3 regions of the Klebsiella africana genome follow, and region 1 is predicted to be linked to each of the others. Evidence: riboswitches for the same ligand, from Rfam matches in the RefSeq annotation. Region 1 holds a riboswitch; each other region holds the start of a gene.
The links. Region 1 has a riboswitch for thiamine pyrophosphate ahead of thiM (hydroxyethylthiazole kinase). Riboswitches for the same ligand answer to the same signal wherever they lie in the genome.
Positions count from the first base shown of each region.

Region 1 (4,330 bases):
TGGGCGTCTTCGCGACTGCCGCGCGGGTGGACGCTGGCGATCATCTCGCCGACGATACCGACGTCAGCGGGGCGAATTTCGCCCGTGGCCATATCGACGATCTGCGCATCGACCAGCAGCAGATCAAACGGGGATTCACCACGCGCGGCCTGCACGGCGCGACGGCGGACTTGAGCATTGCTGGACATAATCACTCCGGCACAAGGATAATGCGGATACTCTAGGGGCACAGCAAACGTTTGCCCAGATGAATAAATTTATCGCCCGATAAGCTCGGGTTATTGTGCAGAACCACCGTAGCGAACCCGATGATGAACGAACCCTGGCAGCGTCTGCCCGCGCTCTCTCTTAAACAGCTTCAGTATTTCGTCACCCTGGCCCAGCTGCGCCATTTTACCGATACCGCCAGTCGGCTGGCGATTAGTCAGCCGGCGCTGAGCAGCGCGCTGCGGCAGATTGAAACGGTACTCGGCGGCAAGCTGGTCAACCGCACCGCTTCGGCGGTTACCCTGACTGAACTGGGGGCGGCGATTCTACCCCATGCCCAGCGGATCCTCAGCGTGGCGCAGGCGGCCTTTTTCGATATGCAGCAGATCGTCGAGGCAGGCGGCGACGGGACGGTACGCATCGGTCTGGTGCCGTCGGTCAGTTCGCTGCTGTTTCCGCTGTTGCCGCAGACTTTGGCCCAGGCCTTTCCGCGTCTGCGCATTGAATTTCACGATCAGACCAACGATGCGCTTATCCAGGCGCTGCTGCGCGGCGAGATTGATTTTGGTATTGGGGCGATCGACAGCTCACTGCCTGCTGAACTGCTGGTCTATCCGCTGCGCGAAGATCCCTTCGTGGCGGTGCTGCACCGTGACGATCCGCTGGCCGCGCAGGCGCACTTGCCGTGGAAACAGCTGGTGGGGCGGGATATTGCCGTGTTCTCGAAAGGTAATATTCAGCGGCTGGTGGCGGCATTAGTCGAGAGCCACCGCCTGACGCTGACCACGCGCTATCAGGTCGACTATATCGAAACCCTGTATGGCCTGGTGCGCTCGCGCTTAGCGGTGGCGATTCTGCCGGCGCTGTACACCACCCATCTGCAGGACCCGGCGCTCAAGGTCGCCCAGCTGCAGCAGCCGGCGCTCACCCGCACAGTGGCCCTGATGCGCGGCCCGCAGGCGCTGCCCCCGCTTATCGAAGCCTGTTTTTCCCTGCTGCAGGCCGAATTGCGCTAGGGCAGGTGCTTGATCAGCACGTCTACGGTTAAGTGATTGATGTACTCCAGAGAGTGTGAGGAAAGGACGCCCAGCAGCCGGTTATGGTGCCCGGCAATAATTAAATCGATCTGCCGCTGTCGAACGCAGGTTTCGACGTCTTCGAAGCGGCGGGTAGTCACCAGCGAGAGGGTATCCACCGGCAGGGAGACAGTGCAGGCCAGCTCGTTGAGCAGGGCCCTGGCCTGGATCACCTCCTGTGAAACCTGATCGTCGCGCAGGCTGTCGGAAACATAGTTCAGCGCCCGGTAGTCGGTGCTGATGTGGGCGATGGTGATGCGCATGCCGTTCTCTTCTGCCATTCTGGCGGCATGCTGGAGCAGCGGGACGCCGTCCTGGCTGCTGTTAATCAGTACCAGCGCATGGTGATAAACGGCCATGGCGTATATCCTCGGTAGGCTAAATAGCGCATGATGCCATTATTTTCCGCTCGCCAGCAGCGGAATGCAATCCCGTCCGGTCGCTTGATGAGCATGATGGCCGCGATGGTGTCGTTGCAGGGCTAAAGGCTTGTTGTATGAACCGGTGAGTTGCGGTAAATTCCACAACGCTTAACAATTTCACTATTTTGACTCGGGGTGCCCTTCTTCATTGAAGGCTGAGAAATACCCGTACCACCTGATCTGGATAATGCCAGCGTAGGGAAGTCAGAGACCGCAGGGTCATTGCTTCTACCTCGTCTGGCGGGAGCAAACTATGCCTGAGCTGTTGAATCCCGCGCCTGTCGCGCACCTGCGCCATCTGCTGCGCGCCCATTCCCCCCTTGTGCACTGCATGACCAATGACGTGGTGCAGACCTTTACCGCCAATGTTCTGCTGGCCGTTGGCGCCTCGCCGGCGATGGTCATCGATCCCCGCGAAGCGGCGCAGTTTGCCGCTATCGCCGATGCGCTGTTAATTAACGTCGGTACCCTGACTGAAGATCGTGCCGTGGCGATGCGCGCCGCGGTGGAGCACGCCCGTCAGGCCGGCAAGCCCTGGACGCTGGATCCGGTGGCGGTCGGCGCCCTGACCGTGCGCACGGCCTTTTGTCATGAGCTGCTGGCCCTCCAGCCGGCGGCCATTCGCGGCAATGCTTCTGAAATTCTGGCGCTGGCCGGGATGAGCGCCGGCGGGCGCGGGGTGGATACCACCGATACGGCCGCCGCGGCGCTGCCGGCGGCCCAGGCGCTGGCCCGCCAGTTGACCACCATTGTGGCGGTTACCGGCGAGGTGGATTACGTCACCGACGGCGAGCGGGTGCTCAGCGTGGCGGGGGGCAATCCGCTGATGACCCGGGTGGTGGGCACCGGCTGCGCGCTGTCGGCGGTGGTGGCGGCGAGCGCGGCGCTGCCGGGAGACCGGCTGGAAAACGTGGCCGCCGCCTGCGGGCTGATGAAGCAGGCCGGGGAGATCGCCGCCCGTCAGGGAGGCCCAGGCAGCTTTATTCCGGCGTTTCTCAACGCGCTGTATCAGGAGGTGCAGGAATGAAACGCATCAACGCCCTGACCATCGCCGGCACCGATCCCAGCGGTGGGGCCGGTATTCAGGCCGATCTGAAAACCTTCTCCGCGCTGGGGGCCTATGGCTGCTCGGTGATCACCGCCCTGGTGGCGCAGAATACCCGCGGCGTACAGTCGGTCTATCGCATCGAACCGGATTTTGTGGCGGCGCAGCTTGACTCGGTGTTCAGCGATGTGCGTATCGATACCACCAAAATCGGCATGCTGGCGGAGACCGATATTGTGGAAGCTGTGGCCGAGCGGCTGGCGCGCTACCGGGTGGCCAACGTGGTGCTGGATACCGTCATGCTGGCGAAAAGCGGCGATCCGCTGTTGTCGGCCTCGGCGGTGGAGACCCTGCGTCAACGATTGTTGCCGCAGGTGTCATTGATCACCCCGAACCTGCCGGAAGCGGCCGCGCTACTCGATGCCTCCCATGCGCGTAACGAACGGGAAATGCTGGAGCAGGGGCGGGCGCTGCTGGCGCTGGGCTGCGGCGCGGTATTGATGAAGGGCGGCCATCTCGACGATGCCGAAAGCCCGGACTGGCTCTTCACCCGTGAAGGGGAACAGCGGTTTACCACGCCGCGGGTACAGACTAAAAACACCCACGGCACCGGCTGCACGCTCTCCGCCGCGCTGGCGGCGCTGCGCCCGCGTCGCAGCAGCTGGGCGGAGACAGTGCAGGATGCCAAATTGTGGCTTTCCGCGGCGCTGGCTCAGGCGGATACGCTGGAAGTCGGAGAGGGATTTGGTCCGGTGCATCATTTCCACGCGTGGTGGTAATGCGTATACTGGCAGCAGAAACGGCGGCCAGGAAAAAGATAAATGGAACAAGCGCATACCCAGCTTATCGCGCAACTGATTGAGCGCATTTCTGCGGCAGATAACACGCCGCTGTATATGAAATTTGCGCAAACAGTGAAGAATGCTGTGCGCAGCGGGATTCTGGAGCATGGCAACATTCTGCCTGGCGAGCGCGATCTCAGCCAGTTGACCGGCGTTTCACGGATTACGGTCCGCAAAGCAATGCAGGCCCTCGAAGAAGAGGGGGTGGTGACGCGCGCCCGCGGATATGGAACGCAGATCAACAATATCTTCGAGTACTCGCTCAAAGAAGCGCATGGTTTTTCGCAGCAGGTGGTTTTGAGTGGGAAAAAACCGGATACGCTATGGGTCAATAAGCGTATGGTGCCTTGTCCGGAAGAGGTTGCGCAGCAACTGGCCATTGCGGTTGGCAGTGAGGTTTTTCTGCTTAAGCGCATTCGCTACGTCGATGAAGATGCGGTTTCTATTGAAGAATCATGGGTTCCTGCCCATCTCATTCATGATGTGGATACTATCGGTGTTTCGCTGTATGACTATTTCCGTAGCCAGCATATTTTCCCCCAGCGCACGCGCTCACGGGTGAGCGCCCGAATGCCAGACGCGGAGTTTCAGGCACACATTCAAATGGACGCCAAAGTGCCGGTACTGGTGATCAAGCAGGTAGCGCTTGATCAGCAGCAACGGCCCATTGAGTACAGCATCAGCTATTGTCGAAGCGATCTATATGTCTTTGTGTGCGAGGAGTAACGCCTCACGCGA
Region 1 covers NZ_CP084874.1:1,669,461-1,673,790, forward strand. The annotation lists gene LGL98_RS08045 (adenine deaminase) at 1-188, opposite strand, end outside; gene LGL98_RS08050 (LysR family transcriptional regulator) at 309-1,223, shown strand; gene LGL98_RS08055 (universal stress protein) at 1,220-1,642, opposite strand; TPP riboswitch at 1,827-1,924, shown strand; gene thiM (hydroxyethylthiazole kinase) at 1,959-2,732, shown strand; gene thiD (bifunctional hydroxymethylpyrimidine kinase/phosphomethylpyrimidine kinase) at 2,729-3,529, shown strand; gene LGL98_RS08070 (GntR family transcriptional regulator) at 3,572-4,318, shown strand; gene LGL98_RS08075 (PfkB family carbohydrate kinase) at 4,292-4,330, opposite strand, start outside.

Region 2 (4,330 bases), 2.0 Mb from region 1:
GTAACGATCGTTCTTCAGTTCGGTCATTTTTACATTCCTTTAGCGTTGATACGCCCAGTGTAACATGTCACTCGAACTCTGCCCGACACATCGCGACGGTATCTTCGATAAGCCGGCGCGCCACCGTCCCCGGCGGCGGCAGGAGCGGCAGATTGTCATAGCGATACCAGTCCGCGGTCAGCAGCTCTTTTTTGTCGACCACGATATCGCCATCCGCATAATCCGCCATAAAGGCGGTCATCAGCGACTGCGGGAACGGCCACGGCTGAGAGGTCACATAGCGCAGATTTTTCACCTTGATGCCGCTCTCTTCCATCACCTCGCGGGCCACCGCCTGCTCAAGGGTTTCGCCAACTTCGACAAATCCGGCCAACACCGTATGGACACCATTACGATGGCGGGTATGCTGCGCCAGCAGGATCGAATCGTCGCGACGAATGGCGACGATAATGCAGGGGGCAATTTGCGGATAGTAGCGTTCACGGCAGTGGCTGCACAGCATCGCCCATTCGCTTTTGCTGGCATGCATCGGGTGGCCGCAGTAGCCGCAAAATTTATGCGATCGATAAAATTCGGCAAGCTGGATCCCTCGCCCCGCCAGTTGGAAGAGGCCCGGATCCTGATCCAGCACCTGGCGCAACGATCCCATGTCATGGCGGCGATCCTGGCGCACCATCCATACCGATTCGCCCTGCCATTCGCCAATATGCAGCGCATGCTGGCCGACAAGATCGAAATTAACCGCTTCGCCATGTGGTAATTCTCCACCAGGCAACCATAATTTTTGTTCGTGACTGACAACCCACCAGCCGCGATCTAATTTTTCAATAATACGATCCATATCTATTGCACTACCTTTGCTTCACTGGCATGTTGTTAACATTATATTTACATTATGGTGAGCAGATTTAAATCAAAACTAGCGGAGTCAATCATGCTAAACCAGCTGGAAAATCTGACGGAGCGCGTTGGCGGTAGTAATGAACTGGTCGATCGCTGGCTACAAGTGCGTAAGCATCTGCTCGTGGCTTACTACAATCTGGTTGGCCTGAAACCGGGCAAAGAGTCATTTATGCGGCTAAACGAAAAGGCGCTGGATGACTTTTGCCAAAGTCTGGTGGATTACCTCTCATCCGGTCATTTTAGTATTTATGAACGCATTATTGGCGAAATGGAAGGCGATACCCCACTTTTAGCCGCCACCCGGCTTTATCCGCAGTTGGAAGCCAATACCCAGCAGATGATGGATTACTACGATACCTGCCTCGAAAACGCTATCGATCACGATAACTACCTCGAATTTCAGCAGGCGCTGTCGGATATCGGCGAGTCGCTTGAGGCGCGTTTCGCGCTGGAAGATAAACTGATCGCCCTCGCCGTCGCCCATAATCTGAGCAATGACGTGCACGATAATATTGCGCCGACCGCTTGAGTTGTGAACCGTTAACGAGTAATTTACGTACATTATCCCTCTGCGGAGGGATTTCATCTTGTCGGAGTGCCTATTTTCCATGTGCAGGCTAACGTGGAAAAGGCTGAGACCGTTAATTCGGGATCCGCGGAACCTGATCAGGCTAATACCTGCGAAGGGAACAAGAGTTAACTGCTGGTCGCACCTGTCCGTTCTGGACTGGTCGCATCTGTTACTCCATCCGTCGTCTGACAAGCCATCTCCTTTTTTAACTGGAATGCGCTATGTCTACTACCAAACTAACCCGTCGGGAACAACGCGAGCACGCGCAGCGATTCATTGATACGCTGGCAGGTACCGCTTTTCCCAATTCACGCCGCATCTATGTTCACGGCTCACAAGCTGATATCCGCGTCCCGATGCGTGAAATTCAGCTCAGCCCGACCCTTGTCGGCGGCGATAAAAATAATCCCCGGTACGAAACCAACGAACCGATCCCGGTATATGACACCTCCGGCCCGTATGGCGACCCGGATATTAGCATTGATGTCCGCCAGGGGCTGGCAAAGCTGCGCCAGCCGTGGATCGACGCGCGTAACGACTGCGCGCCGCTCAGCGAACGTAGCTCGGCCTATACCAAAGCGCGGCTGGCCGACGATGGCCTTGATGAACTGCGCTTCGGCGGCCTGCTGACCCCCAAACGCGCCGTCGCCGGGAAATGTGTGACGCAACTACACTATGCCCGTCAGGGGATCGTCACTCCGGAGATGGAATTCATCGCCATTCGCGAAAACATGGGGCGCGAACGTATCCGCAGCGAGATTCTGCGCCAGCAGCATGCCGGAGAAGGCTTCGGTGCCCGCCTGCCGGAAAACATTACCCCCGAGTTTGTCCGCGATGAAGTGGCCGCCGGGCGCGCCATCATCCCCGCCAACATCAACCATCCGGAGTCTGAGCCGATGATTATCGGCCGCAATTTCCTGGTGAAAGTGAATGCCAATATCGGCAACTCGGCGGTGACCTCTTCCATCGAAGAGGAGGTGGAAAAACTGGTCTGGTCAACCCGCTGGGGCGCCGACACGGTGATGGACCTCTCCACCGGCCGCTATATCCACGAAACCCGAGAGTGGATCCTGCGCAACAGCCCGGTGCCGATTGGTACCGTCCCGATTTACCAGGCGCTGGAGAAGGTCAACGGCATCGCCGAGAACCTCACCTGGGAAGCCTTCCGCGATACCCTGCTGGAACAGGCCGAGCAAGGCGTCGACTACTTCACGATTCACGCCGGCGTGCTGCTGCGCTACGTGCCGATGACGGCGAAGCGCCTGACAGGTATCGTTTCGCGCGGCGGCTCAATCATGGCTAAGTGGTGCCTGTCGCATCATCAGGAAAACTTCCTCTACCAGCACTTCCGCGAAATCTGCGAAATCTGCGCCGCTTATGACGTTTCGCTGTCGCTGGGCGATGGCCTGCGCCCCGGTTCGATTCAGGATGCCAACGACGAGGCGCAGTTCGCCGAGCTGCATACCCTCGGCGAACTGACGAAAATCGCCTGGGAATATGACGTGCAGGTGATGATTGAAGGCCCCGGCCACGTGCCAATGCAGATGATCCGCCGCAATATGACCGAAGAGCTGGAGCACTGCCACGAAGCGCCATTCTACACTTTAGGCCCGCTCACCACCGATATCGCACCGGGCTACGACCATTTCACCTCCGGTATCGGCGCGGCAATGATTGGCTGGTTTGGCTGCGCGATGCTGTGCTACGTCACGCCGAAAGAGCATCTCGGTCTGCCCAACAAAGAGGATGTCAAACAGGGGCTGATTACCTACAAAATCGCCGCCCACGCCGCCGACCTCGCGAAAGGCCACCCCGGGGCGCAGATCCGCGACAACGCGATGTCAAAAGCGCGTTTTGAATTCCGCTGGGAAGACCAGTTTAACCTCGCGCTCGACCCGTTCACCGCGCGGGCCTATCACGATGAAACCCTGCCGCAGGAGTCCGGCAAAGTCGCCCACTTCTGCTCCATGTGCGGGCCGAAATTCTGTTCGATGAAAATCACTCAGGAGGTCCGCGACTACGCCGCGAAGCAAAGTATCGAAGCCGGCATGGCCGATATGTCGAATAACTTCCGCGCCCGCGGCGGCGAAATCTACCTGAAACAGGAGGAAGCCTGATGTATCAACCTGATTTTCCACCCGTCCCGTTTCGTCTCGGACTCTACCCGGTGGTGGACAGCGTGGCGTGGATTGAACGCCTGCTTGAAGCTGGGATACGTACCCTTCAGTTGCGGATCAAGGACCGGCGCGACAGCGAAGTGGAGGATGACGTCATCGCCGCCATCGCCCTTGGTCGCCGCTATCACGCCCGACTGTTCATTAACGATTACTGGCAGCTGGCGATTAAGCACCAGGCCTACGGCGTCCATCTCGGACAAGAGGATCTGGAAACCACCGATCTGAGCGCCATCCGCCAGGCCGGGCTGCGCCTTGGCGTCTCTACTCACGATGATATGGAAATTGATGTCGCCCTTGCGGCGCGTCCCTCTTACATCGCGCTGGGTCACGTCTTCCCGACGCAAACCAAACAGATGCCTTCCGCGCCGCAGGGCCTCGAGCAGCTTGCCAGACATATTCAACGCCTGGCGGATTACCCCACCGTGGCGATCGGCGGAATTAGCCTGGAAAAGGCGCCGGAGGTACTGGCGACCGGCGTCGGCAGCATCGCGGTGGTCAGCGCCATCACCCAGGCGGCGGACTGGCGGGCAGCGACCGACCAGCTGCTGGCGCTGGCGGGAGCGGGCGATGAATGATCATGACTTCATGCGCTATAGCCGCCAGCTGCTGCTGGAGGATATTGCCATCGAGGGGCAGCAGAAGCTGTTAGCCAGTCGGGTGCTGATCATCGGCCTTGGCG
Region 2 covers NZ_CP084874.1:4,953,569-4,957,898, forward strand. The annotation lists gene hemE (uroporphyrinogen decarboxylase) at 1-27, opposite strand, end outside; gene nudC (NAD(+) diphosphatase) at 68-841, opposite strand; gene rsd (sigma D regulator) at 935-1,432, shown strand; TPP riboswitch at 1,485-1,609, shown strand; gene thiC (phosphomethylpyrimidine synthase ThiC) at 1,696-3,591, shown strand; gene thiE (thiamine phosphate synthase) at 3,591-4,226, shown strand; gene LGL98_RS23800 (HesA/MoeB/ThiF family protein) at 4,219-4,330, shown strand, end outside.
Region 2: linked by a shared signal. The riboswitch ahead of thiC (phosphomethylpyrimidine synthase ThiC) and the one ahead of thiM (hydroxyethylthiazole kinase) in region 1 are both predicted to bind thiamine pyrophosphate.

Region 3 (4,330 bases), 800 kb from region 1:
CATGCGGGGAGGCAGCGCGGGATCGGACGGAGGAACAATCTTGACGTCCAGCCCCTGGGCCTTAAAGGCGCCGATCTGCTCAGCCACCATAATCGGCGCATGGTCAGGGTTAATGTACCAGTCCAGCACCAGCGTCAGCGGTTCATTGGCCAGCGCGTGGCCGCTGAACAGGGCCGTCAGGGTTACCCCGGCGAATAGCGACTTGTTCATTTGTTTTCCTTTATTACTTCATTTTTATTCCGGCGACCAGTCGATCAGCCGGTGCAGCAGGATATCTACCGCCAGCCATAGCAGGAGGGTCAGTAGTACTAAAATAAACAGCGCAGCGAAGCAGATATCGGTTTGCAGCCGCGCGTTGGCATTAAGCATGACGTAGCCCAGGCCCTCGGCTGAGCCGACCCATTCGCCGATAATCGCGCCGATGGGTGCCACCGCCGCCGCCATGCGCAGACCGGAGCCCAGCGCCGGCAGGGCGGCCATCAGCCGGACATGGCGCAGCTGAGCGCCGAAGGAGGCGTTCATGCTGCGCGCCAGATCGAGATACTCCTGGTTGACCCGTCGCAAGCCATCAAAGAAGGCAGATGTCACTGGAAAGAAAATCACCAGCACCGCCATCGCCACTTTGGCGCTCATACCAAACCCCAACCACAGCACCAGCAGCGGGGCGAGGGCAAAGACCGGGATCGCCTGGCTGGTGAGCACCAGCGGCATCAGCCAGCGCTGTAGGCGGGGGGAGAGGATCATGCCCAGCGCCAGGGTGACGCCGAGCGTTACGCCCAGCGCCAGGCCGCTCAGGATCTCACTGAGCGTGATAAGCGTATGCCAGCCGAGATAGGCGCGATTAACCCACAGCGCCTCAGCGACCGCCATCGGGGAGGGTAAAAGAAAGTGAGGAATGCCGCTGCGGCTGGCCAGCTCCCAGAGGATCATCAGCCCGCAGAACACCATACCCCCGCGCCAGAGACGTCCGGTCATGGATGGGCCCTCATCAGTTGCTGCAGCAGGGCGGCCTGGCTGATCAAGAGATCGGGCGCGTCTGGCGCGCGCGGAGGCGTGCCGGCAAGGTGATGGCTGTCATCGATGTCGCCGTGAGCCGTCGACAGCACCAGTAGGCGGTGGCTTAGCCGGCAGGCCTCCAGCGGATCGTGGGTGATCAGCACCACCGTGCGACCAGCCAGCAGGGTGGCTGCCAGGGTCTGAATGCGCGTGCGGGTGAGGGTGTCCAGCGCCGAGAACGGTTCATCCATCAGCACGATGGGGCGATCCTCATACAGGGTGCGCGCCAGCGCGGCGCGCTGACGCATACCGCCGGAAAGGGTTGCCGGTCGGGCGTCGGCGCAGGATGAAAGCTCAACCTGTTCAAGCAGGGCGGCGACCCGGTCATGGTCCACTTTTTCACCGCGCAGCCGCGCGCCGAGGGCGACGTTGTCCCGGACGCTCAGCCAGGGATAGAGCAGATCCTTCTGCCCCATCCACGCCAGACGGCCCTGAATCGGCTGCCCATCGCTGGCGACCACTGCTCCGCGGGTGGCGGGCGCCAGGCCAGCTATCACCCGCAGTAGACTGGTTTTTCCCGCTCCGCTGGCACCGAGCAGCGACACCCACTGCCCGCCGGGGATCGTCAATGACAGGTTATCGAACAGCCGACGGTCGCCGAAATGCAGGCTCAGGCCGCGAACCTCGATACCCGGCGCCGTCACGCCCGGGCCTCCGCCGCCGCGTTCAGGCCCATCTGCCAGAACTGCGCCTCAAGGCGGGTGGCGGTGGTGAAAATCTCGCTCAGCGCAGTGATCCGGGCCTCGCTCCCGCGCTGCTGCCACACCGTTTCCAGCAGCGCCAGCGCGGCGTTGACGCCCTGCAGATAACCTTCATCACCATAGTTGTGGATCCATGAGGCGTAGGGGTTATCGGTCAGCCGGGTGGCGGGATGATGCAGCAGGCCGAGACCGATCTCCGCATAACCGGCCACGCAGGGCATCAGGGCAACCAGCAGATCCAGGGCGTCACCTGAATGGCCAATATCCAGTACATAGCGGGTGTAGTTCAGGGTTTCCGGCGCTTCAGGCTCAGCGGCCATCTCCTGCTCGCTAATCCCCCACTGGGCGCAATAGCCGACATGCAGCGGCAGTTCGTTGAGGATGGCCGTCATTGAGGCTGCCGCGGCCCGCATTTCCGGCAGCGTGCGCAGTTTACTTACCAGCAGCGCGTAGCTGCGGGCAAAGTGAATTAGAAACAGATAATCCTGGGTCAGGTAGCGACGAAACGCGCTTTTCGCCAGCGTCCCATCGGCGAGCTGTTGGACAAAAGGATGCGCCACATAGTGCTGCCAGTCAGTGGCGGCCAACTGGCGTAAACGGCCATATAGGCCATGGCTAAAAGCGGGAACGATCACAGGACCTCCATTTATTCAGGGGAGATCCGGGCGTGCAGGGGTGTGAACAGGCAATGGCGGTAATGCTGGCAAAATTGCCGACCCGTCCCTTCGCTGGCATGACCCAGATCAGGTTCAAAGGGTTCGGCTTGCGCCATCTCAGCCCTCACGGGACACCCCTCGGTAGCGTTATGTTATACGACATTCACCTTTTGAATACAATCACCGCGCCAGCCGGCAAAGCGAAAGCGGTTTTCTGTGATAGCCAGCACTTTTTCATTTAAAAATAGCTGAAAAACAGGCGGCTACGCGTTGGTGGCTATTATCCGGTTACGTTATATTTTCACTATCCTGTTGCGTTAATCCTGTTCGCCACGCGTGTCGTGCGTGCCCCAAAGCCCCGGAGTGAGCATGAAATTCCCGCTGTCCACGCTGGCGCTTGTGTTCCTGTTGTGCCCGCCAGGCGATGCCGCCGGTCTCTTCGATGTGGAAGATGGCATGCTCGATATGAGTCAGTATCTGGCTGAGAACCGTTACGGTTTTCTGCCGGTGCCGCTGGCGATAACCGAGCCGGCCATCGGCTATGGCGGCGGACTGTTTGGCCTGTTTTTACACGGGAAAGGCAGCCGGGAGGGCGGGCAGTTTATTCCTCCACCGCTCACCGCTTTTGGCGGGGCCGCCACGCAGAACGGGACCTGGTTTATTGGCGGCGGCCATCGCCACACCTGGCAGCATGACCATATTCGTTACCTGGCAGGAGCCGGCTACGCTAACGTGAATCTGGATATTTATTCCGGCGACACGGGCGTATTCAGCCATGCTAAACCGGTGCAGACGCAGACCAAAGGCGTCGCCGCGCTGCAAAAACTGCTGTTCCGCGTGGGCGACACGCCGGTATTCCTTGGGGCCTCCCAGGTGTATACCCGGGCGGATGTCTCAAGCAACAACCCGGTGGTCAACCGGGTGTGGCAACACGTTCTCGGTCAGAACAGCAGCTCTTCGGCGCTGGGGGTGGTGGCGGAATATGACACTACCGATAATATTTTCTATCCTCAGAAGGGGTTAGCGCTGAAGGGAGAATATCGCTTTTTCCGTTCGCTGCTTGGGGGCGATTATCACTACAACACATTCTCGCTGGATGGGAAGGTGTTTATTCCGCTCAGTCACACGCTGACCCTGGCGGTCGCGGGCAATTATCAGTCATTAACCCATCATGATAGCCATCTGATGCCGATGGCCCGTCCCTCTATCGCGCTATCGCTACCAGGGCGACTACGTGGCCACGGCGCAAACCCAGCTGGCCTGGGCAGTCACTCCGCGCTGGATCCTGCAGGGATTTGTGGGGGCGGGGAGCGCCGCGGAGGCGGCGGATACCCTATGGGAACAGTCAGAGGTGGCGTGGGGGGCCGGTTTTCGCTACCTGATTGCCCGGCAGTACGGTTTACGTACCGGGATTGACGTGGCGTTCAGTGAGCATGAGCAGGCGGTCTATTTCAATGTCGGTTCGGGTTTATAACTACCTATGAGAATAAAAATGAGAGCATCCGGCGCGGTGTTAACGCTGTTGTTAGCGGCCTGGGGCACGTCGGCTGCGGAGCCGGACGAGAACGACAGTTATTTTCCGATATGGGGCGATGAGGCACGCGCCAGGGGATATTCCCTTCCGTTACCCTACGGCGTCAACCTCAGCTATATGAATATCCGTCAGGATATCATGGTCGACAGTATTACCTTTTCCGGGCTTAAGCTCGGTAACCATCCTATCCCCAGCGATATGTTCGCCATCGATGCCGGACATACCCGTGAGAAGAGCAAAACGGAAAACCTGCGTCTCGACATGTGGGTCTTTCCGTTTCTCAACGTTTACGGGCTGGTGGGGCATACCCGCGGATCGTCCGTCTCTCAGGTCTCTGTGGATTCAGATCCCTCGCAGTTTCGTGGCCTGGACCGGGCGATCGC
Region 3 covers NZ_CP084874.1:2,468,929-2,473,258, forward strand. The annotation lists gene LGL98_RS12030 (ABC transporter substrate-binding protein) at 1-210, opposite strand, end outside; gene LGL98_RS12035 (ABC transporter permease) at 235-975, opposite strand; gene LGL98_RS12040 (ABC transporter ATP-binding protein) at 972-1,700, opposite strand; gene tenA (thiaminase II) at 1,697-2,392, opposite strand; TPP riboswitch at 2,461-2,562, opposite strand; partial or broken gene LGL98_RS12050 (BamA/TamA family outer membrane protein) at 2,783-3,887, shown strand; gene LGL98_RS12055 (putative outer membrane beta-barrel protein) at 3,906-4,330, shown strand, end outside.
Region 3: linked by a shared signal. The riboswitch ahead of tenA (thiaminase II) and the one ahead of thiM (hydroxyethylthiazole kinase) in region 1 are both predicted to bind thiamine pyrophosphate.